DNA from 4 places in the Barrientosiimonas humi genome. Region 1 is predicted to be linked to each of the others. Evidence: riboswitches for the same ligand, from Rfam matches in the RefSeq annotation. Region 1 holds a riboswitch; each other region holds the start of a gene.
What was found. A riboswitch is a leader RNA that binds a small molecule or an ion and turns the genes downstream of it on or off. The one in region 1 is predicted to bind S-adenosylmethionine.

Region 1 (7,474 bases):
GTGCCCGCGATGCGCGTCGTGCCGCTGGTGGCGACGTGGTAGGTCGCGGTCGGGTTGGGACCGAGGAAGGCGTCGATGCGGCCCGAGGACAGCGCGAGGTAGTAGTCGGCCGTGTTCTGGTAGTAGACGATCTTGATCGGCGCCCGGCCGGCCTTGCGGTTCTCGTCGTTCCAGCGCAGCAGGATGTCCTCCTGCAGCGTGCCGGAGCTGACGGCGACCCGCTTCCCCGACACGTCCTTGGCCGACCGCACCTGCAGCTTCGAGGTCTTCGGCACCTCGAAGGCGTGCAGCCCGAGGCGATAGGTGGCGAAGTCGTACTTGCGCTTGCGCTTCTCGCTCACGCCGATGTTGGCGATCGCCAGCTCGTAGCGGCCGGAGTCGACGCCCACGAACGTGTTCTCGAACGACGTGGTGCCGATGCGCGGCTCGAGCCCGAGGGTGTCGGCGATCAGGAAGGCGATGTCGACGTCGACCCCGGCCGGGGTCTTGTTGTCGGTCGCGAGGAACGACAGCGGCGGGGTGCCGCCCGCGGCCGCCGAGTTGCCGATCGCCAGCGCCCCGTCGCGGCGGATCGCCGCGGGGACCTGCCCGGCCAGCTTCGCGTCGTAGGTGCCCTTGACCCGGCCGGCCTGACCGGGCGTGGTGTCGTAGCGCACGACCTGCGCGGTCGCGGCGCCGCCACCGGGCTGGGTGACGGTGGCCTCCGCCTGCTTCTCCTGCGGGTCGGCGCAGCCGGCGAGGCCGACGGCAACAACGGCGGTCGCGGCGAGGATGGCTCGAGTTTGCTTGCTATTGCTCATGATCGGTGTCCTTGGGGTCAGCGGAAGCGGCGCAGGAAGGCACGCGTACGTTCGTGGCTGGGGGCGTCGATGACGCTCGCGGGCGGTCCGACCTCGACCACCCGGCCGCGGTCGAGGAAGACGACGGTGTCGGCGACGTCGCGGGCGAACCCGATCTCGTGGGTGACCACGACCATCGCGACACCCTCGTCGGCGAGGCCGCGGATGACCTCGAGCACCTCGCCGACCAGCTCGGGGTCGAGCGCCGAGGTGGGCTCGTCCAGGAGCAGCACCGCCGGCCGCAGCGCGAGGGCGCGGGCGATGGCGACCCGCTGCTGCTGGCCGCCGCTGAGCTGGCGCGGGTAGGCCCCCTCCTTCTCGGCGAGGCCGACGCGCGCGAGCAGCGACCGGGCGAGCTCGGTCACCTCCGACCGGTCGCGGCGCTGGGCCGACACCGGGGCCTCGACGACGTTCTCCAGCACGGTCAGGTGCGGGAAGAGGTTGAAGTCCTGGAAGACGAACCCGATCTTCGAGCGTTGCCGTCGCACCTCGCGCTCGGGCAGCTCGTGCAGGTTGTCGCCGGAACGGCGGTAGCCGATGAGCTCGCCGTCGACCCGGATCAGCCCGCCGTCGACCTTCTCCAGGTGGTTGACCGTGCGCAGCAGGGTCGACTTGCCCGAGCCGGACGGTCCGATGATGGCGGTGACGCTGCCGTGCGGGACGGTGAGCGACACGTCGTCCAGCACCAGGTGGGGCCCGAATCGCTTGGAGACGGAGTCGATCTCGACGAGCGGCTGGCGGTTCTGGGGATCGGTGGTCTCGGTGGTGGTCGTGGTCTCGGCGGTCATCGGATCTGTCCCGTCCGTGCGGTCTGGGCGCCGGCGCGCCACTCGGCGGCCTGGGAGCGCAGGCGCTGCAGCGGCGTCGGCGCCTGCGCCTCGCGGGAGCTGCCGCGGGCGTAGCGGCGCTCGAGGTAGTACTGCGCGACGGACAGCACCGTGGTGAGGACGACGTACCAGATGGTCGCGACGATGAGCAGCGGCACGACCTGCGAGGTGCGCCCGTAGATCACCTGCACCTGGTAGAAGAGCTCGGGGATCGCGAGCACCGACACGATCGAGGTGCCCTTGAAGAGGCTGATCACCTCGTTGGTCGCGTTGGGCAGGATCGAGCGCATCGCCTGCGGAAGGACGATCCGGAAGAACTGACGACGGCGCGAGAGCCCTAGTGCCGCAGCCGCTTCCAGCTGCCCCTGGTCGACCGAGCCGATGCCTGCGCGGACGATCTCGGCGGAGTAGGCGGCCTGGTGCAGGGTCAGGCCGAGCACGGCCGCGCCCATCGCCCCGATGGCGGTGCTGGAGTCGATGGTGACCAGCTCGGGGCCGAACGGGACGCCGAAGCCCAGGCGCGGGTAGAGGTAGGCGATGTTGAACCAGAACAGCAGCTGGACGATGAGGGGGACCGACCGGAAGACCCAGACATAGGTCCAGGCGGCGCCGCGCAGCACCGGGCTGCCCGACAGGCGCATCGCGGCGAGCACGACGCCGAGGGCGAACCCGAGGACGGTGCCGAGCACGGTCAGCCAGATGGTGATGCCCAGCGCGTTGATGACCGTCCGGGAGAACAGGTAGGACCCGACCGTGCCCCACTCCCACGCGGGGTTGGTCACGAGGCCGTTCACCAGCTGCGCGAGCAGCACGGCCACCACGGCGGTGGCCACCCAGCGCCACGGGTTGCGGCGCGGGACGACGGTCAGGGACGAGCTGCTCGCCGGCGCCTCGGCACGCGGCGGCGGGGCGGCCGCGGCGTCGCGCGCGGGGCCTGCGCGCAAGGTGGACGAGGTTGACATGGGTTCTCCTTCAACGGGATTCGGCTGAGAGCGGCGGGGACCGACTCAGCTGGCGAGGGTCTGCACCGAGGTGACGAGGGGCTTCTCGAAGGCGAGGTGGCCGAGCTCCTCGGGGTCGGCGTGCAGGTCGAACTGGGGGGCGTAGCCGGCGGCGAGGTAGAGCCCCCGCGCCTCGGGCTGGCGGGGCCCGGTGGTGAGGAAGATGCGGTGGTACCCGAGGCGCCGGGCCTGCTCCTCCAGCTCCTGCAGGACACGACGACCGAGGCCTTGCCGGCGGGCGTGGTGGGCGGTCCACATCCGCTTGACCTCGGCGACGCCCGGTTCGCGCCGGCGGATCGCACCGCCCGCGACCACCACGCCGGCGCGCTCCAGCACGACGAACGCACCGTGCGGGGCGTCGAAGTCGGTCACCGGCACCTCGACCAGGCGCTCGTTGACGCTGTCGCGGGCGTAGCGGGTGCCGTACTCCACCTGCAGCTCCTCCAGCAGCGGGCGCAGCACGGGGTCGTCGACGGGCACGACGCGCGCGGTCACCTCGGCCGGCCGGTCGGTCGCGGGGGCAGCAGCCTCCGCCGGCCGCCCCTCGAGGCGGGCGACGAACGCCGAGGCGACGGCGCCCAGGGCGGCGAGCACCTCAGGGGCGAGCACGGCTCCGCCGCCCTCGTGCAGGCGCACCTGCTCGGCGAGGACGAACCGCCCGCCCCCGACGTACGCCGGCTGCAGCGACCGCAGGACCGGCGCCAGCGCGTAGTCACCGACCAGGGCGTGCGCCAGGCTGCCCCCGGTGACCAGCGGCAGGACCGCCTTGCCGGACAGCGCGTCCCGCGGCAGCAGGTCGAGGAACGCCTTGAGGAGACCGGAGAACGACGCGCGGTAGACGGGCGTGCCGACGATGACGGCGTCGGCCCGCTCGATCGCGGCGACCGCGTCGGCCACCGCCGGCGCCGTGGGGTCGGCGCGCAGCAGCGGCTCGGCCGGGAGGTCACGCAGGGCGATGGCCTGCACCTGGTGGCCACGCACCGCGGCGCGCCGGGCGACGTGGTCGACGACGGCGTCGGTGCGCGACGGTGCGGTCGGGCTGCCGGTGATCGTGGCGATGAGTGCCATGTGCGGATTCCCTTTGTTCCGAAGGCGATTCAGGACTTGGGCAGACCGGGCGGGTTGACCAGGGAGCGCGGCACGGCGTCGGCCTGCACGCCCCAGCGGTCGAGCACGGCGCGATAGCTGCCGTCGGCGATCGCTGCGTCGACCGCGGCGGCGAAGGCGGGCGCGAGACCCGACCCCTTCTTGCTCAGCACGCCGATGAGTCCCTGCCGCGACCCGCCGCCGGAGAAGCGGCCGATCTCGACCGTCTGCTTCGCGGTGTCGATGTGGTAGCGCACGTTGGGGCTCGGCCCGACGTAGGCGTCGATCTGGCCCGACTGCAGCGCGAGATAGCGATCAGCCGGGTTCTGGTAGTAGCGGATCGTCGCCCGGGGCCGCCCCGCCTTGACGTTGGCGGCGTTCCAGTCGACCAGGATCTTCTCCTGGTTCGTGCCGGACCCGACGGCGAGCGTGCGCCCCGCGATGTCGGCCCCCGACCGCACCCGCCAGGTGGCGCCCTTCTTGGCCTCGACCGAGATGTCGTCCTTGCGATAGGTGGCGAAGTCGTACTTGGCCTTGCGCTCCTCGGTCACGGTGACGTTGGACAGCACCGCGTCGAAGGTGCCGGCGTCGACCTTGAGGAAGAGGTTCTCCCAGGAGGTGACCGGCTGCTCGACGCGCAGGCCGAGGATCTCGGCGAGCAGCCGCGCGAGGTCGACCTCGACCCCGGTCGGTGTCGTGTTGTCCTCGGCGAGGAAGGCCAGCGGCGGGGTGCCGCCACCGCCCGCGGCGTTGCCGATGACGATGCTGCCGCGCTCGCGCACGGCGGCCGGGAGCCGGGCGGCCGCCGCCGCGTTCTTCGCGCCGGTCACGCGCTGCGCGCCGCTGCTGGAGCCCGCCGCGCGGGTCGCGGCGTTGCCGGGGTCGGCGCACCCGGCGAGGGCGCCCCCGGCGAGCAGGGTCAGGCCGCCGGCGAGCAGGGTGCGGCGGTCGAGAGAAGGGTTGGACGTCACGGAGGGTTCCTTCGGACGGACCGGCGGGCGGGCGTACGCTCGCGGCAGCCGGTGCGGGATCGCCGACCTGTCGGCGGATCCCCTTGCAGGACAGGGACTTTCGGGGTCTACCTGTCAGCGACAGAGGTCGCTTGCCACCTGCAGCAGATCGATGTGGCGACGGCGCACGAGGGCCTGGTTGCCGTTCATCCGTGAGTCTCCTGGATCGCGCTTGCGCGGCCGCTGCTGCGACCGAGCCAGGTCGTCACCCGGAGCACCCCACCGCGTCGGAGGGTTGCTGGCCAGCGAGCCGGGGCTTCGCGCTGACGCTCAAGACCTAACGAGAGATTATGGAATCCATTGCGTGGCGACAAGGAGGCCCCGCGGTCGTCTCGCCTGTCGAGAGCCCCACCACCCGGACAGGACCCCACCCGGCCACGAGACCCACCCCCACCCGGGCATGAAGCCGGGTTACGTGCGTTTGACCTCAATGCATGGGGGTCAAATGCACGTAACCCGGTTTCATGCGGAGTTGCGGGGGTCCGAGGGGCGGGGCGGGGGCGGGGGCGGGTCAGGCTGCGGCGGCGCTGTCGAGCAGCACCTGCTCGATCAGCTGGCGTGCCCACTGCAGCACCTCGGTGTCGCGCAGCGGGCGGCCGCCGACGGCGGCGGTGCGCGGGGCGGGCACCAGGATCTGGTGCATCGCCTCGCGGATGACCGTCCCCTTGTAGAGCCGCTGCAGCCGCAGCGCCTGGCTCTCGCGCAGGTCGACCGGGGAGAACCGCACGTTCTTGCCCTGCACCGCGATGTCGCTGATGCCGGCGCGGCGGGCCACCGTGCGCAGCCGCGCCACCTCGATGAGGTGCTGGGCCGGCTCCGGAGGCGTGCCGTAGCGGTCCTCCAGCTCCTCCACGATCGCGGCGAGCGCCGCCTCGTCCTCGACGGTCGCGAGCTTCTTGTACGCCTCCAGCCGCAGCCGCTCCCCCGGCACGTAGTCGTGCGGCAGGTGGGCGTCGACCGGCAGCTCGATCTTCACCTCCGACGGCGGCTTCTCGGCCGTGCCGTCGGAGCGGAAGTCGGCGACCGCCTCGCCGACCATGCGGACGTACAGGTCGAAGCCGACGCCGGCGATGTGGCCGGACTGCTCACCGCCGAGCAGGTTGCCCGCGCCGCGGATCTCCAGGTCCTTCATCGCGACCTGCATGCCCGCGCCGAGGTCGGTGTGGCTGGCGATCGTCTCGAGCCGGTCGTGCGCGGTCTCGGTGAGCGGCTTGTCGGGCGGGAACAGGAAATAGGCGTACGCCCGCTCGCGGCCGCGCCCGACGCGTCCCCGCAGCTGGTGCAGCTGGGAGAGGCCGAGCACGTCGGAGCGCTCGACGATGAGGGTGTTGGCGTTGGAGATGTCCAGGCCGGTCTCGACGATCGTGGTGCAGACCAGCACGTCGGAGCGGCGCTCCCAGAAGTCGACGACGACCTCCTCGAGCCGCTGCTCGCTCATCTTCCCGTGCGCTGTGGTGATGCGGGCCTCGGGCACCAGCTCGCGCAGCCGGGCCGCGGCCTTCTCGATCGACTGCACCTTGTTGTGCACGAAGAAGACCTGTCCCTCGCGCATCAGCTCACGCCGGATCGCCGCGGTGATCTGCTTCTCGTCGTACCCGCCGACGAAGGTCAGGACCGGGTGCCGCTCCTCGGGCGGCGTTGCGAGAGTAGACATCTCGCGGATGCCGGTGACCGCCATCTCGAGCGTGCGCGGGATCGGCGTGGCCGACATGGCGAGCACGTCGACGGCCGTGCGCAGCTGCTTGAGCTGCTCCTTGTGCTCGACGCCGAAGCGCTGCTCCTCGTCGACCACGACCAGGCCGAGGTCCTTGAACCTGATCTCGTTCGACAGCAGCCGGTGGGTGCCGATCACCAGGTCGACCGACCCGTCGGCCAGCCCCGCGATGACCTCGCGCGCCTCCTTGTCGGACTGGAAGCGCGACAGCGAGCGCACCGTCACCGGGAAGCCGGCGTAGCGCTCGGAGAAGGTCTGCTGGTGCTGCTTGACCAGCAGGGTCGTCGGCACGAGCACCGCGACCTGCTTGCCGTCCTGGATCGCCTTGAACGCCGCGCGCACCGCGATCTCGGTCTTGCCGTAACCCACGTCGCCGCAGATCAGCCGGTCCATCGGCACCGACTTCTCCATGTCGGCCTTGACCTCGTCGATGCTGGAGAGCTGGTCGGGCGTCTCGATGTAGGCGAAGGCGTCCTCCAGCTCGCGCTGCCACGGGGTGTCCGGCGCGAACGCGTGACCGGGCGAGGCCATCCGCGCGGAGTACAGCTGGATCAGCTGCCCCGCGATCTGGCGCACGTGCCGGCGGGCGCGCGACTTGGTCTTTTGCCAGTCCGACCCGCCCAGCTTGTTGAGCGTGGGCAGCTCGCCACCGACGTACCGCGTGACCTGGTCGAGCTGGTCGGTCGGCACGAACAGCCGGTCGCCGGGCTGGCCGCGCTTGCTGCTGGCGTACTCGACCACGAGGTACTCGCGGGTCGCGCCGGCGACGGTGCGCTGCATCATCTCGACGAACTTGCCGACGCCGTGCTGCTCGTGCACCACGAAGTCGCCCTTGCGCAGCTGCAGCGGGTCGACCACGTTGCGCCGGCGCGAGGGCATCTTGCGCATGTCCTTGGTGCTGCCGCCGGTGGCGCCGGCCGCGCCCGTGAGGTCGGCCTCGGTGAGCACGACCAGGTCGCAGGTCGGCAGCGCGAAGCCGTGACCGAACGAGCCGGTC
Region 2 (7,474 bases), 2.3 Mb from region 1:
GCCGCGAGCAGGTCGTCGGCGACGTCATGCTCGCCAAGTCGGCGATCAAGCGGCTCATCGAGCCGGCCGAGGTGGGCGCGCTGATCGCCTACCTCGCCAGCGACGAGGCCTCGATGATCACCGGTTCGTCGTACGCCATCGACGGCGGCTGGACCGCCGGCTGACCGACCCGCCGGCCGAGATCGCTAGCGCCGCATGACCTTTCGCGACAACGCGTTGCCGGAGAACTGCGCCAGCTGCACCAGCACGATGATCACCACGACCGCCACCCCGGTGACGACCCAGTTGAACCGCTGATAGCCGTACGTGATCGCGAACTGCCCGAGTCCGCCGCCACCGATGGCCCCGGCGATCGCGGTCATGTCGACGACGGCCACGAGCGCGAAGGTGTAACCGAGCACCAGCGGCCCGAGCGCCTCGGGCACCAGCACGGTGCGGATGATCCGCCAGGGCGAGGCGCCCATCGCCTGCGCCGCCTCGATCACGCCGGGGTCGACGGCCACGAGGTTCTGCTCGACGATGCGCGAGATCCCGAACGTCGCGGCCAGCGCCAGCGGGAACAGCACGGCGCGGGTGCCGACGGTCGTGCCCATCACCTGCAGGGTCAGCGGCCCCACGGCGGTGATGAAGATGATGAACGGGATCGGGCGCACGATGTTGACGATCACGTTGAGCACGGTGTGCAGCCCGCGGTGGGCGAGGATGCCGCCGGGCCGCGTGGTCACGAGCAGCACGCCGAGCGCGAGCCCGAGCGCCCCGCCGACGAGCACGGTCACGCCGACCATCAGCAGCGTCTGCAGCAGGGACTCCTGCAGCAGCGGCCCGAGCTGGGCCCAGTCGGTGCTCCCCATCAGGCCGACACCTCCTGCAGCGGTTCGCCCGCCTCGCCCGCCGTACGTCCGTGGTCACCGGCCTCCTCGACCGCACCGATGCCGCGCAGCTCGGCGACCATCCGCTCCACCGCGTCCGGCTCGCCGCGCAGGCTCAGGGTGAACGTCGCGAGCGACTCCTCCTTCATCGAGGTCAGGCCGCCGTGCACGATCTCCAGCTCGACGCCCTGCTCGCTGGCACGGCCGAGCACCGCGCCGAGGCTGCGGCCCGCGGCCACGGTGACGGTGACGATGCGCCCCCGGTGCCGCGCGCGCAGCTGCGCGAGGTCGTCGGCGTCGGGCACCGCGTCGAGCGTGGCGCCGACGAGGCGCCGGGTGGCCCCGGCCGTCGGGTTCGCGAAGATGTCGCGCACCGGGCCGAGCTCGGCCAGGCGCCCCGACTCCAGCACCGCCACCCGGTCGGCCAGGCTGCGCACGACCTCCATCTCGTGGGTGATCACGACGATGGTGATGCCGAGCTCCTCGTTGACGCGGCGCAGCAGCGCGAGCACCTCGCGCGTGGTGTCCGGGTCGAGCGCGCTGGTCGACTCGTCGGCCAGCAGGATCGGCGGGTTGGTGGCGAGCGCCCGGGCGATGCCCACGCGCTGCTTCTGCCCGCCGGACAGCTCCTCCGGATAGGCCCACGCGCGCTCGGTCAGCCCGACGAAGTGCAGCAGCTCGGTGATCCGCCGATAGATCTGCTCCGGCTTCCAGCCGGCGACCTCGAGCGGGTAGGCGACGTTGCCGTACACCGTGCGCGAGCGCAGCAGGTTGAACTGCTGGAACACCATGCCGATGTCGCTGCGCAGCGCGCGGATCTGCTTGGGGCGCAACGAGTTCAGCTGCTGGCCCTGCACGGTGACCGTGCCGCTGGTCGGCAGCTCCAGCCCGTTGATCAGCCGCACGAGCGTGCTCTTGCCGGCACCGGAGAAGCCGATGACGGCGAACACCTCACCCCGGCGTACGTCCAGGGTCACCTCGTCCAGCGCGGTCACCTGCGACCCGCCCCGCGAGAAGGTCTTGCCGACCCGGTCGAGGCTGATGATCGACTCGCTCATGACCCCGCCACGTCCTTCTCGAGCCGGGTCAGGATGCTGCCGAGCTGGTCGGCGGGGCGGTCGACGACGACCGACGTGCCCTTGGACTGCCGCTTCACCGCGGCGACGACCTCGGGGGAGTGGTAGAGCTGGGCGATCTTGCGGTAGGTCGGGTCGTCCTTGTCCTCGGCGCGGGCGACGACGACGTTGATGTAGGGCTCGGCCGCCTTGCTCTTCGGGTCGTCCTGGAACAGCGCCGACTTGGGGTCGAGGTTGCCGTCGAGCGCGAAGTTGTTGTTGACGACCGCACCGTCGACCGACGGCAGCGACGCGACGGTCTGCGCGGCGTCGACCGGCTGCACCGTGACCTTCGAGGCGGCACGGTCGATGTCGGCCGGGGTCGACAGCGCGTTGCCGCCGCCCTTGAGCCTCAGCAGCCCCGCCTGCTGCAGCACGAGCAGCGCCCGCGCCTGGTTGGTGGGGTCGTTGGGGATGGCGATCTTGCCGCCCTGCGGGATCTGGTTCAGCGCCGTGTGCTTCTTGGAGTACAGCGGCAGCGGCACGACCTGGGTCGACCCGATCGGGGTGAGGTCCTGGTTGTCGTTGCTGTTGTAGCTCGCGAGGAACTGCAGGTGCTGGAACAGGTTGAGGTCGGTCTGCCCCTGCGCCAGCGCGGGGTTGGGCTGGGTGTAGTCGGAGAACGACACGAGCTTGATCTCGATGCCGTTCTCGCGGGCCAGCCGCTGCAGCGGCGGCCACCACTCCGCACTCGCCTCGGTGGTGCCGATGGTGACCTCGCGCGGCTCGTCGGCCGAGGCGCTGCCGCCGTCGTCCGCGGTCGCGCGGCCCAGGCCGAACCCGGCCGCTAGCGCGACGACGAGGCCGCCGGCGGTGATCGCCGTGCGCACACCCCGCCCGCGCGACCCGGGGTACGGCGGCAGCGGCGGGATCTGGCCCGTCGCGTCCGCGCCGGAAGAGGGGGAAGACATGTCGGAGGCACTCCTCGAGAAACAGCACGCCAGGACCTTCTGCCGCGTCTCCTCCTCCGCACGGGCTCGCAGGCTCACCCGTCCGGCATCGTCGACCGCGGCACAATCGCCGGCGCGAATGTGCTTGTCCGACAGGGCTGTCGGACCGGGTCTCACCTGGAGCACCCCGCCACATCCGTGAGGGTTGCCGCCCAGCCAGCCAGGGCTTGTCGCTGGGTCTCTCGACCGCCGTCCACGTTATGCATCGCATAAGGAGAGGTCAAAACGAGCGGGGGTGACCTCCCTCACCGACCGGCAGCGGCTCGTTAGGCTCTGGTCCCGTGAAGGGTCCCCTCGTCGGCTATCTCGTCGTCGTCGTCGTCGCGCTCGCCGGAGTGCTGCTGTTCGGCGCGGCGATGCTGATGCGTCGGCTCCTGGCGCCGGTGTCGCAGACGCCGGCCCGGCTGACGACGTACGAGTCCGGCGTCGACCCGGTCGGTCAGGGCTGGTCCCAGTCGCAGGTGCGCTACCTCGGATTTGCTTTCCTCTACGTCGTTTTCGCGGTCGACGCGGTCTACCTCTTCCCGTGGGCGACGGTGCTGCGTGACGCCGACCTCGGGGTCGCGAGCCTGGTCGAGATGGGCATCTTCATCGGCGTGCTGGTCGTGGGGCTCGCGCACGCCGCGCGCCGCGGCCTGCTGAGGTGGACCCCGTGACCGTCGACCTGCCCACCCCGCGCGTCGGCCCGCTCCAGGCCGCCGCGCCCAAGCCGATGCGGCTGATCCTCAACTGGGGGCGGCGCTACTCGCTGTGGGTCTTCAACTTCGGGCTCGCCTGCTGCGCCATCGAGTTCATCGCCGGCAGCATGGCGCGGCACGACTTCATCCGGCTCGGCGTCATCCCGTTCGCCCCCGGCCCGCGCCAGGCCGACCTGATGGTCGTCTCCGGCACGGTCACCGACAAGATGGCGCCGGCCGTGCGCCGGCTCTACGACCAGATGCCCGAGCCGAAGTACGTCATCTCCTTCGGCGCCTGCTCCAACTCCGGCGGCCCCTACTGGGACTCCTACTGCGTCACCAAGGGCGTCGACCAGCTGATCCCGGTCGACGTCTACGTGCCCGGCTGCCCGCCCCGCCCCGAGGCGCTGCTGCACGGCATCCTCGTGCTGCAGCAGCAGATCGCCGAGGAGCGCCTGACCACCCGGTCGTACGCCGACCGGCGCCGCTTCGCCGGCGCGGTCACCCGCCCGCTCGTGCGCCGGGACCAGCCGGCCGAGCCGCCGCAGGGCGACCCGTCATGAGCCTGGACGCCGAGCGGCGGGACTGCCCGCCGCAGGAGTGGTACGCCCTCCACGAGCAGCTGCGCGCCGAGGGCTTCGCGTTCTTCGACTTCCTCACCGCCGTCGACGAGACCGACCGTGACGAGGGAGGTCTCGACGTCGTGAGCCACCTCTACGACGTCACGCCCGGCGCGCTGCGGTCGGTGCTGGTGCGCACCCGTGTGCCGGAGACCGAGCCGCTGCGCAGCCTCACGACGCTGTGGCGCGGCGCCGCCTGGCACGAGCGCGAGACGCACGAGATGTTCGGCCTGGAGTTCACCGACTTCGACGACGGCAGCCGGCTCGGCATCCGCCCGCTGCTGCTCCCCGAGGGCTTCGAGGGGCGGCCGCTGCGCAAGGACTTCGTGCTCGCCGCGCGCGTCTCCAAGCCGTGGCCGGGCGCGAAAGACCCTGGGGAGTCAGGCGATTCGCCCGCGCCCCGCCGCGGTCGCCGCAAGAACCTGCCGCCCGGCGTGCCCGACTCCTCGTGGGGGCCGCGGTGATGGAGATGACCTGGCTCGAGGCCGGCGTGCGCGCCGCGCTCGTGCTCGTGGCCTTCCTGGTGCTGCCGCTGCTCGTCGGCCAGACCGAGCACAAGGTGATGGCCCACATGCAGGGCCGCCTCGGCCCGATGCACGCCGGCGGGTTCCACGGCTGGGCCCAGCTGATCGCCGACGGCGTGAAGTTCACGCAGAAGGAGGACATCGTCCCGGCGGCCGCCGACCGATGGGTCTTCCGGGCCGCGCCCGCGGTGGCGCTGGTGGCGTACCTCCTCGCGATGGCCGTCGTGCCGTTCTCGCCGACCCTGGTCGGCGCCGACGTGCCCGCGAGCCTGCTGGTGCTGCTGGCCGTCTCGGGCATCGGCGCCCTCGGCACGCTGATGGCCGGCTGGGGCTCGGGCAACAAGTACGCCCTCGTCGGCGCGATGCGCTCGGCCGCCCAGCTCGTCAGCTACGAGCTGCCGCTGATCCTGGCCTGCGCCTCGTTCGCCCTCGCCGGCGGCACCCTCTCGCTCACCGGCATCGCGCACGCGTGGACGCCGTGGTGGCTGCTGTGGCAGGCACCGGCGGCCCTGGTGCTGCTGGTGGCGGCGACCGCCGAGCTGCAGCGCCCGCCGTTCGACATGCCCATCGCCGACTCCGAGGTCGTGATGGGCCCCTACACCGAGTTCACCGGGCTGCGCTTCGCGTTCTTCCTGCTCGCCGAGTACGCCGGGATCGTCGTGATGTCGCTGCTGGTCGCCGTGGTCTACCTCGGTGGCTGGACGGGCCCGTTCGACGGCGCGCTCGGCTGGCTGTGGACGCTGCTCAAGGGGTTCGCGGTCGCGCTGCTCATCATCTGGATGCGCGTGTCGTGGCCGCGGCTGCGCGAGGACCAGCTGCAGCGACTCGCCTGGTTGGGCCTGGTGCCGCTGGCCCTGGTGCAGCTGGCGATCACCGGCGTCGGCGTCGTCCTCACCGCGTGATGTCCGTTCTCGGAGCGGCTGCTAGGTCACGTCCCTCCTGGCCGGTAGCGTGCGAGCGTTCCCGAAGGAGCCACCTCGGACGGATCACGTGATGCCTGGGCCCAGCAACCGACGCAGCCTCGTCCCGGGCCTCGTCAAGGGCATGGCCACCACCGCCCGGACGATGGCCCGACCTGCGCACACCCACCAGTACCCCGAGCGCCAGCCCGACCTGGCGCCGCGCACCCGCGGCGTCATCGCGCTGCTCGCCGAGAACTGCACCTCGTGCATGCTCTGCGCGCGCGAGTGCCCCGACTGGTGCATCTACATCGACTCGCACAAGGAGACGATCCCCGCCGGCCCCGAGGGCGGGCGCGACCGCCAGCAGAACGTCCTGGACCGGTTCGCGATCGACTTCAGCCTGTGCATGTACTGCGGGATCTGCATCGAGGTCTGCCCGTTCGACGCGCTGTTCTGGAGCCCGCACTTCGAGTACGCCGAGCACGACATCCGCGACCTGCTGCACGAGAAGGAGCAGCTGGAGGAGTGGATGCCGACCGTGCCGCCACCCCCGCCGCTCGACCCCGGCGCGGCCGAGCCCACCGAGGCCCTCGCCGCCCGCAAGCCGGTGCGCGGCCCCCGCGTCATCCGTACGTCCGCCTCGCCCGAGGACCCGAAGGCCGGCGACGCCAAGCCCGACGAGGCCAAGACCGGCGACGCCAAGACCGACCCGACGTCCGACGACCACAGGGCCGGCGACGCATGACGACGCACGACGTCTTCTTCGTGCTCGCCGGGTTGGTCACCGCTGGCGCTGCCGTGCGCGCCGTCACCACCAAGCAGCTGCTGCACGCCGCGCTGTGGCTCGTGGTGAGCCTGGGCGCGCTGAGCGGCTGCTACCTCGTGCTCGGCGCCGAGCTCGTGGCGCTGGTGCAGCTGATCGTCTACGTCGGGGCGATCGTCGTGCTGGTGATCTTCGCGCTCATGCTCACCCGCGCCCCCACCGGCCCGACCACCGCCCACGACACCAGCCCGCTGACCCGCCTCGCCGGCCTGGTCGTCGCCGCGGGCACCGGCGGTCTGGTCGCGGCGGTCCTGATCAGTGCGTACGCCGGCCGCGCCGACGTGCGCTCGCCCGGCACCGAGGCGCTCGCGACCCGGCTCTTCGGCACCTGGGTGTGGCCGTTCGAGCTGTTGTCGCTGCTGCTGCTCGTCGGGCTCGTGGCCGCGCTCGCGATGTCGCGGCTGCAGGTCGCCACCACCCCCGAGGAGCTCGCGGGGGAGGAGCGGTGATCCACCTGCAGCTGCCGCTCGTGCTGGTCGGCGTCCTGGTCGCCACGGGGGTCTACGGCATCGTCGCGCGCCGCAACGCGGTGCTGATGCTCATCGGCGTCGAGCTGCTGCTCGCCGCAGCCGGCCTGCTGCTGGTCACGATGGGCGCCGCCCGGCCCGACCCGCTGGTCGCCGGTCAGACGCTCACGATCTTCCTCATCACCATCGCCGCCGCCGAGATCGCCGTCGCCCTGGCGGCCGTCGTCGCGGTCTACCGCGCGCGCGGCGACGTCGACCTGACCCGACGCGGCGAGGACGACGCGTGAACCTCGCCGTCGCCGGGCCGCTCCAGCCGAGCCACCTGGCCGTCCTCGCGCCGGCCGTGGGCGGTCTGCTGACCCTGCCGCTCGTGCGCCGCAGCGGCCGCGCCACCGCGGTGATCGCGCTGCTCGCCGCGCTCGTCGGGATGGCCGCGGCCGGGGTGCTGCTCGCCCAGCAGGTCACCGGCGTCGCTGTCACCGGGCCGCAGACCATCGGGTCGCTGCCGGTCGGGCCCGCCCTCGACG
Region 3 (7,474 bases), 2.4 Mb from region 1:
CGGTCGGGGTGGCGATGGGCACGGCGGGCTCGGCCGTCGCCCTCGAGACCGCCGACGTGGCGCTGATGTCGGACGACCTCGGGCGCGTGCCGTTCGCGGTCGCGCTGGCCCGGCGGACCAGCCAGGTCATCCGGCGCAACCTGATCTTCAGCCTCGCGATCGTCGCGGTCCTGGTGCCGGTGACGCTGATGGGGCTGGGCATCGGGCCGGCGGTGTTCGTGCACGAGGGCTCGACGATCATCGTCGTGCTGAGCGCCCTCACCCTGCTGCGCTTCCGCGTGGGGCGCGAGCACGAGGGCATCGAGCACGAGGCCGCGCCGGCGAAGTGACGGACCCGGGCGGACCGGGTCCGGGGTCCGGGGTCCGCTGCATTTCGTTCACCAGCGCACGAAATGCAGCGGGAAGCTGCGGAATCCCGGGGGCCCGCTCCGCATTTCGTTCACCTGTGCACGAAATGCGGGAGCAGGGCGTACGCCGCCCGCACCCGGTCCGCCCACCACGCTCGCCTGTGGTCGGGTGCGGCCCAGCGATCGAGCAGCTCCGGGTCGGGCTCGACCGAGCGCAGGGAGATCGAACCCCCTTGCGGCACAAGGCTTTCGGTGACCACATCGCCGTCGAACAGGCCGAGCGTCGCGAGGCCGCAGGCGTGGTCGAGGCGGGGCAGCGCGGCGGCGAGAGCGAGGCCCGCGCGGATGCCGACCGAGCTGTCCAGCGCGCTCGAGACGACGGCAGGCAGCCCGGTCTCGGCGACCACGTCGAGCGCGCGCCGCACGCCGCCGAGCGGTGCGACCTTGACGACGATCACGTCGGCGGCCTCGAGCCGGGCCACGCGCAGCGGGTCCTCGGCCTTGCGGATCGACTCGTCCGCGGCCACGGGCACGTCGATGCCGTTGCGGGCCAAGGTGATTCGCAGGTCGCGCAGCTCCTCGACGGTGGCGCACGGCTGCTCGGCGTACTCCAGCCCGTAGGCCGCCAGCCGCCCCAGCGCGTCGGTCGCCTGCTCCACGCTCCAGCCGCCGTTCGCGTCGACCCGGATGCGCGCGTCGGGCCCCATCGCCTCGCGCACCGCGGCCACCCGGTCGAGGTCGTCGGACAGGCGCTGACCGGGCTCGGCCACCTTCACCTTGGCCGTCCGGGTGCCGTCGTAGCGCGCGAGCACCCCGGCCACCTCCCCCGCCGCGACCGCGGGCACCGTGGCGTTGACCTGCACCGACCCGCGCACCGGCTCGGGCCAGCCGACGTGGGCCGCCTCGATGGCCGAGGCGAGCCAGCGGGACGACTCGGCGGGGGCGTACTCCAGGAACGGGCCGAACTCGCCCCAGCCGAAAGGCCCTGGGAACAGGGCAATCTCGCGCTCGGTGACGCCTCGGAAGCGGGTGCGCAGCGGCAGCTGCACCACCCGCATGCCGAGGACCAGCTGCTCGACGTCGAAGACGCTCATCGGACCCGCTGCGCCTTGCCGAACAGCACCGGACCGTCGTCCGCGAGGGCCATCGCGAGCTGGCGCTCGAACCGCGGGAGCAGCGGCGGCAGGTCGGTGACGTCGAACCAGCGCACGTCGCTGGACTCCTCGTCACCGACCCGCGGCTCCCCCGCGACCCAGCGGCAGCGGAACGCGTGGTCGAGGTACTGGCAGCGGTCGCCGTTGGGGTACTCCATCGGGATCAGCGACGACACGGCGAGCAGCCGCTCGACCTCGACCTGCACGCACGTCTCCTCGAGCACCTCGCGCTCGGCGGTGACGTCGGGCTCCTCGCCCGGGTCGCAGATCCCGGTGACGGGCGTCCACAGGCCGTTGTCGGAGCGGCGCACCAGCAGCACCTGCTGGCGCCCGTCGACCTGGCGCAGGACGTACGCCGACGTCCCCGGCAACCACAGCAGTCGGGTGCCGACGTGCTCGCGCAGGTCGGCGACGTACTCCGGGATCGGCATGACCCGAGTCTAGGAACCCGGGCCGACCACCTCAGACGGCCACGGGGGTGCGCGCCTCCGCGCGGTCGAGCGCGGCGCGCAGGTCGGCGACCAGGTCCTCCGGGGCCTCGATGCCCACCGAGAAGCGCAGCAGCCCGTCGCCGATGCCGGCGACCGCGCGCGCCTCGGGACTCATCGACGCGTGGGTCATCGTGGCGGGGTGGGCGACCAGGCTCTCGGTGCCGCCGAGCGACTCGGCCAGGGTGAAGCAGTGCAGCCCGTCGACGAACGCGCGCACCGCCTCCTCCCCGCCGCGCAGCTCGACCGACAGCATCGCGCCGAAGCCGTCCTGCTGCCGCGCGGCGATGTCGTGGCCCGGGTGGTCGGCGAGCCCGGGGTAGTGCACCCGCGCGACGGCCGGGTGGTCGAGCGCGGCGTCGACGAGGGCGCGGGCGTTGTCCTGGTGAGCGCGCAGCCGCACGTGCAGGGTGCGCAGCCCGCGCAGCGCGAGGTAGGAGTCGAACGGGCTGCCGGTGACGCCGAGCACGTTGCCCCAGTAGGCCAGCTCCTCGTGCAGCTCGGGCGTGGCCGCCACGACCGCGCCGCCGACGACGTCGCTGTGCCCGTTGATGTACTTCGTCGTCGAGTGCACGACCACGTCGGCGCCCAGCTCGATCGGTCGCTGCAGCAGCGGCGACAGGAACGTGTTGTCGGCGACCACGAGCGCGCCGGCCGCGTGGGCGGCGTCGGCCACCGCGCGCACGTCGGTGAGGCGCAGCAGCGGGTTGGACGGCGTCTCGACCCACACCACCTTCGGGCGCTCGCGCAGCGCCTCGGCGAGCGCGTCAGGATCGGTGAGATCCACTGTGCGACAACGGAACTGGCCCTTCGTCGACAGCGAGTCGAACAGTCGCCAGCTGCCGCCGTAACAGTCGTGCGGCACGACGATCGTGTCGCCGGGCGCGAGCAGCGCGGTCGTGCACAGCGCGATCGCGGACATCCCGGTCGAGGTGATGGTGCCGCCGAACCCGCCCTCGAGCGTGGCCAGCGCCTCGCCGAGGAGGTCGCGGGTGGGGTTGCCCGAGCGGGTGTAGTCATACTGCCCGCACTCGCCGAACCCGCTGAAGCTGAAGGTGCTCGTGAGGTGCAGCGGCGGCACGACGGCGCCGTGGGTGGGGTCGGCGTTGATGCCGGTGGTGAGTCCGCGGGTGAGGCGGGAGATGTCAGTCATGGTGTCCTCCTGGTCACAGGTGGCCAGCCATGCGGACCGGAGGCTGCGCGTCACCGGCGCCTGGTCAGACGTCTGCGACGCTCCATCTTCCGGCTGGCCCGAGGGCCGCCGCAGGACTTGGCACCTTTTCCGCGAGTTGCCTCGCGGAAGGCTGCCCCGGCGTCAACGGGCCTGTCCCTCAGCCGGTCTTGATGGATGTTGCGCGCGCCACGTTAACCGACCCGGCGCCGCCGTGTCCGGCACCGTCCGCTGGGTGAGCCGCGACGGACGTACGCCTAACATCACGCAGGTGAGCGAGCAGACCACCGCCAACCCGTTCCGGCCCGACGACTGGGCGCCCGTGCCCGGGTTCGAGGACCTCACCGACATCACCTACCACCGCGCGGTCGACGTGGGGTGCGTGCGGGTGGCGTTCGACCGGCCCGAGGTGCTCAACGCGTTCCGGCCGCACACCGTCGACGAGCTCTATCGCGTGCTCGACCACGCGCGGCGCACCCCCGACGTCGGCTGCGTGCTGCTCACCGGCAACGGGCCCGGCCCCGAGGGCACCGGCGCGGCCGGCAAGTGGTCGTTCTGCTCCGGCGGTGACCAGCGCATCCGCGGGCGCAGCGGCTATCAGTACGCCGACGGCGACACCGCCGAGTCCGTCGACGAGCGACGGGTCAAGGCCGAGGGCGGGCGGCTGCACGTCCTGGAGGTGCAGCGGCTGATCCGCACCATGCCCAAGGTCGTCGTCGCGGTCGTGCCCGGGTGGGCGGCCGGCGGCGGGCACAGCCTGCACGTCGTGTGCGACCTGACGATCGCGAGCCGCGAGCACGCCCGGTTCAAGCAGACCGACGCCGACGTGGGCTCGTTCGACGCGGGCTACGGCTCGGCCTACCTCGCCAAGATGGTGGGCCAGAAGTTCGCCCGCGAGATCTTCTTCCTGGGGCGGACGTACACCGCCGAGGACATGCACCGGATGGGCGCGGTCAACATCGTCGCCGACCACGCCGAGCTCGAGGCCGAGGCGCTGCAGGTCGCCCGCGAGATCATGGGCAAGAGCCCGCAGGCGCAGCGGATGCTGAAGTTCGCGTTCAACCTCACCGACGACGGCCTGATGGGGCAGCAGGTGTTCGCGGGCGAGGCGACGCGGCTGGCGTACATGACCGACGAGGCCGTCGAGGGACGCGACCAGTTCCTGCAGAAGCGCGACCCCGACTGGTCCCCGTTCCCCTGGTACTTCTGAGCGTCGCTGCGCGAAGGCAGTTCGCGGCCGGGCCTCGCGCCAGGCCCCGCAGACGGTGCCCCGATCGCGCGGACCGGCGTGAACTGCCTTCTCAGGGCGACACCCGGTGGATCTTGTGCTGCGCCGCCTGCGCGCGCGGGCGCACCACCATCGAGTCGATGTTGACGTGCTTGGGGCGGGTGGCGACGAACGCCACGCACTCGGCGATGTCCTCCTGGGTCAGCGGGTCGACCACACCGGCGTAGACCGCGGCGGCCTTCTCGGCGTCGCCGTGGAAGCGCACCAGCGCGAACTCGTCGGAGGCCACCATCCCCGGGTCGATCTCGCACACGCGCACCGGCTGGTCGAACATCTCCAGCCGCAGCGAGCCGACCATCGCGCGCACCGCGTGCTTGGCCGCGACATAGCCGCCGCCACCCTCGTACGACACGTGCGCGGCGACCGACCCGATCACGATGACCTCGCCCTCGGCGGCGACCAGCGCCGGCATGAGGTCCTGCACGCAGCGCGCGACGCCGATCACGTTGGTGTCGTACATCGTTCGCCACTCGTCGAGGTCGGCCTCGACCACCGGCTCGGTGCCGAGCGCTCCCCCGGCGTTGGCGACGAGCACGTCGAGCCGGTCGCCGACCTCGCGCGCGAGCGCCGCCACGTCGTCGGCCTTCGTCACGTCGCAGGTCACCGCGCGGCCGTCGATCTCGGCGGCCAGCTCCTCGACGCGCTCGGTGCGCCGCGCCGCGCAGATCACCTCGAAACCCTCGGCGGCCAGTCGGCGGGCGCTCGCCCGTCCGATGCCGCTGCTCGCGCCGGTCACCACTGCCAGGGGACGTGCCGTCATGGCGCCATTCAACACGGGCCTACCCTGGCCGGGTGCCCCCCATCCGCCCGTACGCCGTCGCGCCCGACCGGCTGCCGGCGTACGTCGAGGCGCTGGCCGCCATGCTCGAGGGCGACGGCCCCGCCCTGCTCCCCTACGAAGACGGCGACCCCGAGCCGGCCGTCCCCGACGACGCCGACCTGCCCGACGACCTCGGCCTGGTCGTGTCCACGTCCGGGTCGACCGGCGCGCCCAAGCGCGCGATGCTCACCCGGGCCGCGCTGCGCGCGAGCGGCACCGCCACGCACGACCGGCTCGGCGGCGAGGGCATGTGGCTGCTGGCGCTGCCCGCGCAGCACATCGCCGGCACCCAGGTGATCCTGCGCTCCCTTGCCGCGCGCCGAGCACCGTTGCTGCTCAACATGATCGACGGCTTCCGCACCGCGGACCTGGTCGACGCGCTCGCGTGGGCGCCGCCGGTGCGGCGCTACACCTCGCTCGTGCCGACGCAGCTCGCGACCGTGCTCGACGACCCCGAGGCGACCGAGGCGCTCGGCACGTTCGACGGCGTGCTCGTCGGCGGCGCGGCCACCGCACCGGCGCTGCTGGAGCGGGCGCGCGCGGCGGGCGTCGCGGTGCGCACGACGTACGGCATGAGCGAGACCGCGGGCGGCTGCGTCTACGACGGGGTGCCGCTCGAGGACACCGCCGTGACGATCGGCGACGACGGGCGCGTGGGGCTCTCCGGGCCGACCGTGGCGTCCGGCTATCTGGGCGAGTCCGACCGCACCGCAGCGGTTTTCGACACCGACCCGACCACCGGCGCCCGCCGCTTCTGGACCGACGACGTCGGCGAGCTGCGCGACGGGGTGCTGCACGTGGTCGGACGCCGCGACGACCTCATCACCACCGGCGGCCTGAAGGTCGCCCCCCGCCTGGTCGAGGAGGCGGCCCTCGGGCTGCCCGGGGTGCGCGACGCCGTCGCGGTCGCGACACCGCACGAGCGCTGGGGGCAGGCGGTCAGCCTCGCGGTGGTCGCCTCCCCGGAGCCGACCCTCGAGGAGGTCCGGGCCGGCCTGCGCGAGCTGCTGCCGGCGTACGCCCTCCCCACCCGCCTGCTCGTGCTCGACGCCATCCCCGCGCGCGGCCCGGGCAAGCCCGACCGCGCGGCGATCGCGGCCATGCCCGGGTGGCAGAATCAGGGGTAGGCCGAGACGCGAGAGGTGCGCATGGGACGGGTGCTGATCCCCCTGCTGGGGCTCGCCGTCGTCGTCTACGCCCTCGCCGACTGCATCCAGACGCCCGACGACCGCGTGCGGCACCTCCCGAAGCCCGCGTGGATCGGCGTGATCGCGCTGGTGCCGGTGGTCGGGGCGATCGTCTGGCTGGTGGTCGGACGGTCGCGCCGCACCTCGTTCGGCCCGCCGCGGGGTCGCCCGCCCGGGCCGCGCGGTCCCGACGACGACCCCGACTTCCTGCGCGGGCTCTGACCGCCGAACCACCCGACCGACCCTGTCCGCCGGCGCGCCCGAGCGCCCGAATCCCCTTGGAGCACAACACCTATGGCCACCCTGCAGCAGTGGGTCGACGGCGCCCGCCCGCGCACCCTGCCCGCCGCGATCGCCCCGGTGCTGGTCGGCACCGGCAGCGCCTACGCGATGGAGCGCGCGAACCCCGGGCTCGGCCTGCTCGCCGCGATCGTGGCGATCGCGCTGCAGATCGGCGTCAACTACGCCAACGACTACTCCGACGGCATCCGCGGCACCGACGACGCGCGCGTCGGTCCGGTGCGCCTGGTCGGGCAGGGTCTCGCCGACCCGGCCAACGTCAAGCTCGCGGCGTTCCTGTGCTTCGGCGTCGCCGCGCTGGCCGGGCTCACGCTGGTGACGCTGGCCAACACCCCGTGGCTGCTGCTGGTCGGTGTCGCGTGCGTGATCGCCGCGTGGAAGTACACCGGCGGCAAGAACCCCTACGGCTACCTCGGCCTCGGCGAGGTCTTCGTCTTCATCTTCTTCGGGCTGGTCGCGGTGCTCGGCACGACCTACACCCAGGCCAAGCAGCTCGAGCTCACCACCTGGGCCGGCGCGATCGGCGTCGGCGCCATCGCGTGCGCGGTGCTCGTGGTCAACAACCTGCGCGACATCCCCAGCGACACCGAGGCGGGCAAGCGCACCCTCGCCGTGCGGATGGGCGACCAGGCCTCCCGCGTCTTCTTCGCCTCGCTGATCGGGGTGTCCGTGGTGGCCGTCGGCGTGATCGCGCTGGACTACCCCCTCGCGCTCATCGC
Region 4 (7,474 bases), 170 kb from region 1:
CCCAGATCCGCGCGATGGTGCAGACGCTGCGCGCCGACGAGGAGGCCGAGCTGCGCCCGACCGGCGGCGGAGCTGCCGGCCTGCGCGACCTGGTGGCGGAGTTCGCGACGTCGGGCCGGGCCCGGGTGGACGCCCGGATCGACGACCTCGACCTGCCCGCCGCGCACGACGCCGCGCTGCAGCGCGTCGTGTCGGAGGGGCTGACCAACGTGCGCCGGCACGCGGGTGAGGCCACCGTCGTGGAGGTGTCGGTGACGCAGCGCCCCGGCGGTGTCGGTCTGCGGATCGTCAACGACGGCAGCGGAACTCGCGGCATCGGACCCGGCAGCGGTTACGGCCTGGTCGGGGCGCGCGAGCGACTCGAACGCCTCGGGGGCCGCCTCGACACCCGCCTCGAGCAGGACCGGTGGATCCTGGAGGCAGACCTGCCCCTGGCCGACCCGAAGGACGGTGCGTCGTGATCCGCGTGGTGCTCGCCGACGACCAGGAGATGGTGCGCATGGGGTTCGCGATGATCCTCGAGCGGGCCGACGACATCGAGGTCGTCGCGCAGTGCCGCGACGGGGTCGAGGCGCTGGAGGCGATCCGGCGCGAGCGGCCCGACGTGGCGCTGCTCGACATCCGCATGCCCAAGCTGGACGGCCTCGCGGTCAACCGGCAGGTCGCCGGCCAGACCCGGGTCGTCATCGTCACGACGTTCGACCACGACGACTACGTCGACACCGCCCTGGCCGACGGCGCGGTCGGCTTCCTGCTGAAGGACTCCGGACCCGACCTGCTGGTCTCGGCGATCCGCGCGGCGGCCAGCGGGGACGCGCTCATCAGCCCCGAGCTGACCGTGCGTCTGCTGCAGCGCACCCGCGCCGCCGGCTCGTCCGCGCCCGCCGTGCCCGGCGTCGCCGACCTGTCCGAGCGGGAGCTGGACGTCGCGCGCCTGGTGGCGCGCGGACGTACCAACTCCGAGGTGGCGGCCGAGCTGTTCATCTCGCTCGGCACGGTCAAGACCCACCTCGGCAGCATCCAGACCAAGCTGGGCGTGCGGAACCGGGTGGAGATCGCCGCCCGGATGTGGGAGTCGGGCCAGGTCTGATCCAGCCTGGTCAGGCGGCGCCGCGCTCGGCGTCGGCCTCGCCCTCGAGCTCGCGCACCAGCGGGATGACCTCCTTGCCGAAGCGCTCGACCTCCTCCTGCACGTGCAGGAAGCCGACGAGCAGCAGGTCGACGCCGACCTTCTTGTACTCGACGATGCGGCGGGCGACCTGCTCGGGCGTGCCGACGAGGCCGGTCTTGAAGCCGTCGTTGTACTGCACCAGGTCCTTGAAGTCGGAGCCGGCCCACATGCCCTTGCCGTCCGAGCTGGCCTTGCCGGCCTGCTTCACGGCCTCGCCGAACGCCTTGACCTTGTCCTCGTCGGCGTTGTCGATGATGTCCTGCACCACCTGGCGGGCCTCGTCCTCGGTGTCGCGCACGACGGCGAACCCGTTGAGCCCGAAGCCCGGCCGGCGGTCGTGCTCCTGGCCGTAGCCGGAGACCTCCTCGACCTGGTCGCGCACGTCCTCGACGGTGTTGCCGTTCATGAAGTACCAGTCCGACAGGCGGCCGGCCATCTTGCGGGCGCTGGTGGAGTTGCCGCCCTGGAAGACCTCCGGCGGCGTGCTCGGCTGGGGGCGGAAGGTGAGGTCGCGGGTGCGGTAGAAGTCGCCGCGGAAGGTGAAGTCGTCGGTGCTCCAGGCGCCCTTGAGCACCTCGATGAACTCCTCGGAGCGGCGGTAGCGCTCCTCGTGGTCCAGCCACGGCTCACCGAGGTTGGTGAACTCCTGCTTGAACCAGCCCGACACGACGTTGAGCGCGAACCGGTCGTTGCTCCACTCCTGCGCGGTCGCCGCGAGCTTGGCGAGCACCGCCGGCTGCCAGAAGCCCGGGTGGACGGCCGCGATGACCTTCAGCTTCTCGGTGTTGGCGAGCAGCAGCTGCGAGAACGAGGTCGACTCGTGCTGGGCGTCGGCGCCGTAGGACGCGAGGTAGCGCACCTGCGTCAGGGCGTACTCGAAGCCGTTCTGCTCGGCCACGCGCGCCGTGTCGATGTTGTACGCCGGTGAGTGGTTCGTGCGCTGCGGCAGCGTGCTCACGACGAGACCACCGGACACGTTGGGCACCCAGTAGGCGAACTTCAGAGGGTCGACAGACATGCGTGAAACTCCTTGTGGGGTTTGGGTTCTCGAGGTCCGGTGCGCTGCGCGCGACTCAGTCGAGCGCGCGGTAGACCGCGTCGTGGTGCACCAGCGGACGCACGCCCTCGGCGCGCTCGAGGTCGGTGACCTCCGCCGTCACGACGAGGCTGTCGCCGGCCTCCAGCACGCCGACCACGGCGGCCGACAGGCGCAGCACCGGGTCGGTGAGCGCGGGCAGCTCGTCGGCGTGCCAGCGCCAGGTGCCGTCGTAGGCGAACCGCTGGCTGCGGTCGGCGGAGAAGCGGCGGGCGAGGTCAGCCTGCCCGTCGGCGAGCAGGTGCAGGGCCACCCGGCCGGACTGCTCGATCGTCGACCGGCTCGAGCTGGTGAGGTTGAGGTTGAACGACACCAGCGGCGGGTCCACCGACACCGACACCACGGAGATCGCGGTGAAGCCGACCGGCTGACCAGCGTGCGAGCTGGTGATGACCCAGGCGCTGCTGGCCGCCTGCCGGAAGGCCGGGCGCAGGTCGATCGGGGCGTCTCGTCGGGGCAGCACGGTGAGGGGTTGTGACATCGCGGAGCGTCCTCTCGGCCATCGGTCCTGGCGTTAGCACCTTCCTCGGGCGAGGCGGTTGCTGCGGCGTCGACGAGCCAGGTCTCTCAGCCGCTCTGGATGGGATAACGAGACGTTATTGAGAGGTCCGCCAGTCGGGCAAGCCCTGTCCAGCACCTGGGACCAGGGCCAGCCCGTCGGCCACCACGCGTCCGGCGTGGATCACCGTGCGGTCGGTGCCGCGGTCCATCACCGCCGAGGTCACGGTCTCGCCGTCGACCAGCAGCAGCTCGGCCGGGTGGCCCACCTCGAGACCGGGCCGGTCGGCGACGCCGCCAAGCCGCGGCGCGGTCGCGTCGAGCACCGCCGCGCCGCCCACGGTCGCGATCGCGACGCAGTGCTCGATGAGCTCGTCGGCCCGGAAGCCGTGGGTGAACGCCAGCTGCCAGGTGCGGTCGAGCATGTCCGCGTTGCCGTAGGGCGACCAGTAGTCGCGCTGCCCGTCCTCCCCCAGCCCCACGCGTACGCCCGCCTCGGCGAGCGCCGTCAGCGGCAGTCCCTGCTGCCTGGCCGGGGCGACGGTGGCCATCGCGATGTCGAGCTCGGCGAACGTCTCGACCAGCCGCCGGGTGGTGGCCTCGTCGACCGAGCCGAGGTCGTACGCGTGGGACATCGTGACCTGCCCCTGCATGCCGAGCGCGCGCACCCGCTCGATCACCAGGTCGGTGCTGAACACCCCGAGGTGCCCGGGCTCGTGCAGGTGAATGTCGATCGGGACCTGGTATCGCTCGGCCAGCTTGAAGACCACGTCGAGGTGGCCCTTGGGGTCGCGGTCGAGCGTGCACGGGTCGATGCCGCCCATCACGTCGGCGCCCTGGCGCAGCGCCTCCTCGAGCAGCGGAACCGTCCCCTCCTCGCGCAGCAGCCCCGCCTGCGGGAAGGCGATGACCGCGACGTCGCAGCGGCCCGCGTGGGTCTCTTTGGCCCGGCGCACCGCGTCGAACCGCTCGAGCCCGGCGTCGACGTCGATCTGGGCGTAGGAGCGAACCCGCGTCGCGCCGCGGGCGATCATCCGGCCGAGGGTCAGCTCTGCCCGCTCGGCGACCGGCAGCTCTGCCGAGCGCCAGTTGGCGCGGTCGTTCATCACCATCGGCCAGATGCCCGGCGAGCCGGTGTGCTCGCGGAACGGCAGCCCGATGCGGGTGGAGTCCAGGTGCACGTGCACGTCGGAGAACGACGGCAGCAGCAGCCGGCCGCGTCCCGGCACCACCTGCGGCTCGACCCCCTCGGGCAGCGCGGCCACGATCCGGCCGTCGAGGACGGCGACGTCGGTCGCGCTCCGGCCCCACGGGCGTACGTCGGTGATGAGCAGGGCGGTCATGCGGGCTCCTCGTCGGTGGGCTCGGTGCGGGGTCCGGGGGTGGTGGGCCAGACGGTAGCCGCCGAGGTAAGCCTCGACGCCCGCGTGGTGATCGTCGCGCTGATGACGCTGACGGGGTCGTTCGTGCTCGCGGCACTCCTGGCCCAGAGCGTGATCCACCTGTGAGGTAGCGTCCGAAGCATCCGTAACCGCCTCGCCCGAAGGGGAGACCCCGTGAGCACCACGCCCGTCAAGGTGGCCGTCACCGGCGCCGCCGGCAACGTCAGCTACAGCCTGCTGTTCCGCATCGCGAGCGGTGCGATCTTCGGCCCGGACCGCCCCGTGGAGCTGCGGCTGCTCGAGGTCACTCCGGCGCTCAAGGCGCTCGAGGGCGTCGTCATGGAGCTCGACGACTCGGCGTTCCCGCTGCTCGCTGGCGTCGAGACCGGCGACGACCCCAACAAGGTCTTCGACGGGGTCAACCTCGCCCTGCTGGTCGGCGCGAAGCCGCGCGGCCCGGGCATGGAGCGCGGCGACATGCTGAAGGACAACGGCGGCATCTTCGCCCCGCAGGGCAAGGCGCTGAACGACGTGGCGGCCGACGACGTGCGCGTCGTCGTCACCGGCAACCCGGCCAACACCAACGCGCTCATCGCGATGAACAACGCGCCCGACATCCCGAACGAGCGGTTCAGCGCGCTCACCCGCCTGGACCACAACCGCGCGATCGCCCAGCTGGCCGCGAAGACCGGTGCGAGCGTGACCGAGATCAGCAACATGACGATCTGGGGCAACCACTCGGCGACGCAGTACCCCGACCTGTTCCACGCCAAGGTCAAGGGTCAGGTCGCGGCCGAGGCCGTGGGCGACCAGGCCTGGATCGAGGACACCTACATCCCGACCGTCGCCAAGCGCGGCGCGGCGATCATCGACGCCCGCGGCGCGTCGTCGGCGGCCTCGGCCGCGGCGGCCACCATCGACCACGCGCGCGACTGGTTCGCCGGCACGGCGCAGGGCGACTGGACCTCGATGGCGGTGCCGAGCGACGGGTCGTACGGCGTCGCCGAGGGCCTGATCTCCTCGTTCCCGGTGACCACCAAGGACGGCGACTACGAGATCGTCCAGGGCCTGGAGATCGACGACTTCTCGCGCGGCAAGATCGACGCGTCGGTGCAGGAGCTGACCGAGGAGCGCGACACGGTCAGGGGGCTCGGGCTGATCTGAGCCTGACGCTGGACGATCCGGCCGGGCAGCCCTCGTGGCTGCCCGGCCGTGTCGTTGCTCAGGGGAGCTTGAGGGTGCGGAAGATGACCAGGATCGAGATCGCGAGGCTCAGGTAGATCGCGAGGTCGACGAACCGGCTGCGCACGGCGAGGCCGAGCGAGGTGTCGTCGGGCAGCCCGACCCGGACCAGGCCGCACACCAGGAGCAGGGCGCCGAGGGCGTACCCGCCCGTGCGCACGTCGCCGAGGACCATCACCGCCAGGCACACCAGGGTCCCGGCCGCAGCGGCGATCCACAACGGACCGGGGCGGGCCGAGCGGGCGGACACGGGGGGCTCAGCCCGCGAGCTTCTCGGCGGCGAGCACCACGTTGGTCAGCAGCATCGCGCGGGTCATCGGGCCGACCCCGCCGGGGTTGGGCGAGACGAACCCGGCGACCTCGGCCACCTCGGGCGCGACGTCGCCGACCGGCTTGCCGTCGACGCGGGAGACCCCGACGTCGAGCACGGCCGCGCCGGGCTTGACCATGTCGGGCGTGATCAGGCCGGGTCCGCCGGCGGCCACCACCACGATGTCGGCGGCCCGGGTGTGCGCGGCCAGGTCGCGGGTGCCGGTGTGGCACAGCGTGGTCGTGGCGTTCTCGGAGCGCCGGGTGAGCAGCAGGCCGAGCGGGCGGCCGACGGTCAGGCCGCGGCCGACCACGACGACCTCCGCCCCGTCGAGCGGCACGTCGTAGCGGCGCAGCAGCTCGATCGCGCCGATGGGCGTGCACGGCAGCGGCCCCTCCTCCCCCAGCACGAGCTTGCCGAGGTTGAACGGGTGCAGGCCGTCGACGTCCTTGGCCGGGTCGACGCGCGAGAGCAGCGCGAACTCGTCGAGCCCGGTCGGCTGCTGCACGAGGAAACCGGTGCAGGCGGGGTCGGCGTTGAGCTCGTCGATGACCGCCTCGACCTCGGCCTGGGTGGCGGTGGCGGGCAGGTCGCGCCGGATGGAGGTGATGCCGACGGAGGCGCAGTCGCGGTGCTTGGCCGCGACGTACCACCTGCTGCCGGGGTCGTCGCCGACGAGCACCGTGCCGAGCCCGGGCACCACGCCCCGGGCGGCGAGCGCCTCGATGCGGGTGCGCAGCTCGTCCTTGATCGCCTGGAGGGTCGCCTTGCCGTCGAGAACCGTCGCCGTCACGGAGCCATATCCTGCCACGCAGGTTTCGGACGCTCCGGAGCGCGGCGTTACCCTTCCCGGATGAGCTCCCCGCCCTGGACGGTGCGGCCCGTGCCGTACCTGGACCCCGTGGCCCAGGAGCTGGTTGCTGAGCTCGACCAGGACATGCAGGCGCGCTACGGCGGGCAGGACGCGACACCGGTCGACCCCGACCACTTCGCCGACCCGTCCGGCACGTTCCTCGTGATGGAGGACGGCGCGGGGCCCATCGGGTGCGCGGGCATCCGCACCCACGGCGCCGACGCCGAGATCAAGCGGATGTACGTCCGCGCCAGCCGCCGTCGCCGCGGCTTCGCGCGGCACCTGCTCACCGCGCTGGAGGCCTACGCCCGCGCCCGCGGCTTCACCCGGGTGATCCTGGAGACCGGCACCGCCCAGCCCGAGGCCATCGCGCTGTACGAGGCCAGCGGCTACCAGCAGATCGTCGGCTACGGCTACTACCGCGACGAGCCGACCTGCCGGTGCTACGCGAAGTGGCTGATCTGAGCCGAGACGCTCGCGGCTCGCGCTCACGGCTCTCGGTCGCGCCGGTACGTCCACGCCGGAGCCACCTTCTTCGTCCACCATCCGCCGTTGCGGAACAGCCAGACCATCCCCGGGTTCGGTGCCAGCTCGATCGGGAGGTGGGCCGGGAGCGCCCGCCCGGCGAGGTCTTTGGCGACCAGCCGCTCGGGGTCGATCTCGTCGCTGGGGCGGCTCGCCGGGGAGCCGGAACGGATGACCGCCAGCTCGAACCCCGTGCCCGCCAGGAGGTTGCGCACCGTGTCGAGGCTCTGCCGCCCGGTGCCGCCGCCCTCCGCGCGCCGGATCATGTCGCGGCTGACACCCCGACGCTCGGCGTAGGCACGCTGGCTCTCCCCTGCCGCGTCACGATCCATCCGCAGCGCCAGGCCGATCTGGTCCAAGACCGTCAGCTGCGACCTGGTCGTCGCGATGGCGTCCG

Region 2: another riboswitch for S-adenosylmethionine. It lies ahead of FB554_RS01310 (MetQ/NlpA family ABC transporter substrate-binding protein); the one in region 1 lies ahead of FB554_RS12110 (transporter substrate-binding domain-containing protein).
Region 3: another riboswitch for S-adenosylmethionine. It lies ahead of metB (cystathionine gamma-synthase); the one in region 1 lies ahead of FB554_RS12110 (transporter substrate-binding domain-containing protein).
Region 4: another riboswitch for S-adenosylmethionine. It lies ahead of FB554_RS11280 (flavin reductase family protein); the one in region 1 lies ahead of FB554_RS12110 (transporter substrate-binding domain-containing protein).

What each region holds. Positions count from the first base shown of each region.
Region 1 is NZ_VFOK01000001.1:2,575,757-2,583,230, forward strand. Features, by position in the region: gene FB554_RS12090 (ABC transporter substrate-binding protein) at 1-800, opposite strand, end outside; gene FB554_RS12095 (amino acid ABC transporter ATP-binding protein) at 818-1,627, opposite strand; gene FB554_RS12100 (amino acid ABC transporter permease) at 1,624-2,628, opposite strand; gene ssuE (NADPH-dependent FMN reductase) at 2,674-3,735, opposite strand; gene FB554_RS12110 (transporter substrate-binding domain-containing protein) at 3,765-4,724, opposite strand; SAM riboswitch class IV at 4,927-5,041, opposite strand; gene mfd (transcription-repair coupling factor) at 5,275-7,474, opposite strand, start outside.
Region 2 is NZ_VFOK01000001.1:278,507-285,980, forward strand. Features, by position in the region: gene FB554_RS01295 (SDR family oxidoreductase) at 1-164, shown strand, start outside; gene FB554_RS01300 (methionine ABC transporter permease) at 186-851, opposite strand; gene FB554_RS01305 (methionine ABC transporter ATP-binding protein) at 851-1,927, opposite strand; gene FB554_RS01310 (MetQ/NlpA family ABC transporter substrate-binding protein) at 1,924-2,895, opposite strand; SAM riboswitch class IV at 3,011-3,122, opposite strand; gene FB554_RS01315 (NADH-quinone oxidoreductase subunit A) at 3,216-3,590, shown strand; gene FB554_RS01320 (NADH-quinone oxidoreductase subunit B) at 3,647-4,174, shown strand; gene FB554_RS01325 (NADH-quinone oxidoreductase subunit C) at 4,171-4,695, shown strand; gene FB554_RS01330 (complex I subunit 1/NuoH family protein) at 4,701-5,657, shown strand; gene FB554_RS01335 (NuoI/complex I 23 kDa subunit family protein) at 5,749-6,402, shown strand; gene FB554_RS01340 (NADH-quinone oxidoreductase subunit J family protein) at 6,399-6,929, shown strand; gene nuoK (NADH-quinone oxidoreductase subunit NuoK) at 6,926-7,234, shown strand; gene FB554_RS01350 (NADH-quinone oxidoreductase subunit 5 family protein) at 7,231-7,474, shown strand, end outside.
Region 3 is NZ_VFOK01000001.1:131,332-138,805, reverse strand. Features, by position in the region: gene FB554_RS00680 (heavy metal translocating P-type ATPase) at 1-329, shown strand, start outside; gene FB554_RS00675 (o-succinylbenzoate synthase) at 440-1,441, opposite strand; gene FB554_RS00670 (NUDIX hydrolase) at 1,438-1,932, opposite strand; gene metB (cystathionine gamma-synthase) at 1,964-3,142, opposite strand; SAM riboswitch class I at 3,222-3,340, opposite strand; gene FB554_RS00660 (1,4-dihydroxy-2-naphthoyl-CoA synthase) at 3,432-4,370, shown strand; gene FB554_RS00655 (SDR family NAD(P)-dependent oxidoreductase) at 4,462-5,208, opposite strand; gene menE (o-succinylbenzoate--CoA ligase) at 5,241-6,395, shown strand; gene FB554_RS00645 (PLD nuclease N-terminal domain-containing protein) at 6,417-6,677, shown strand; gene FB554_RS00640 (1,4-dihydroxy-2-naphthoate polyprenyltransferase) at 6,750-7,474, shown strand, end outside.
Region 4 is NZ_VFOK01000001.1:2,405,516-2,412,989, forward strand. Features, by position in the region: gene FB554_RS11265 (sensor histidine kinase) at 1-461, shown strand, start outside; gene FB554_RS11270 (response regulator) at 458-1,090, shown strand; gene sfnG (dimethylsulfone monooxygenase SfnG) at 1,101-2,189, opposite strand; gene FB554_RS11280 (flavin reductase family protein) at 2,245-2,748, opposite strand; SAM riboswitch class I at 2,764-2,854, opposite strand; gene FB554_RS11285 (amidohydrolase family protein) at 2,864-4,108, opposite strand; gene FB554_RS17810 (hypothetical protein) at 4,151-4,273, shown strand; gene FB554_RS11290 (malate dehydrogenase) at 4,322-5,311, shown strand; gene FB554_RS11295 (DUF3017 domain-containing protein) at 5,370-5,639, opposite strand; gene FB554_RS11300 (bifunctional methylenetetrahydrofolate dehydrogenase/methenyltetrahydrofolate cyclohydrolase) at 5,647-6,492, opposite strand; gene FB554_RS11305 (GNAT family N-acetyltransferase) at 6,553-7,017, shown strand; gene FB554_RS11310 (helix-turn-helix domain-containing protein) at 7,041-7,474, opposite strand, start outside.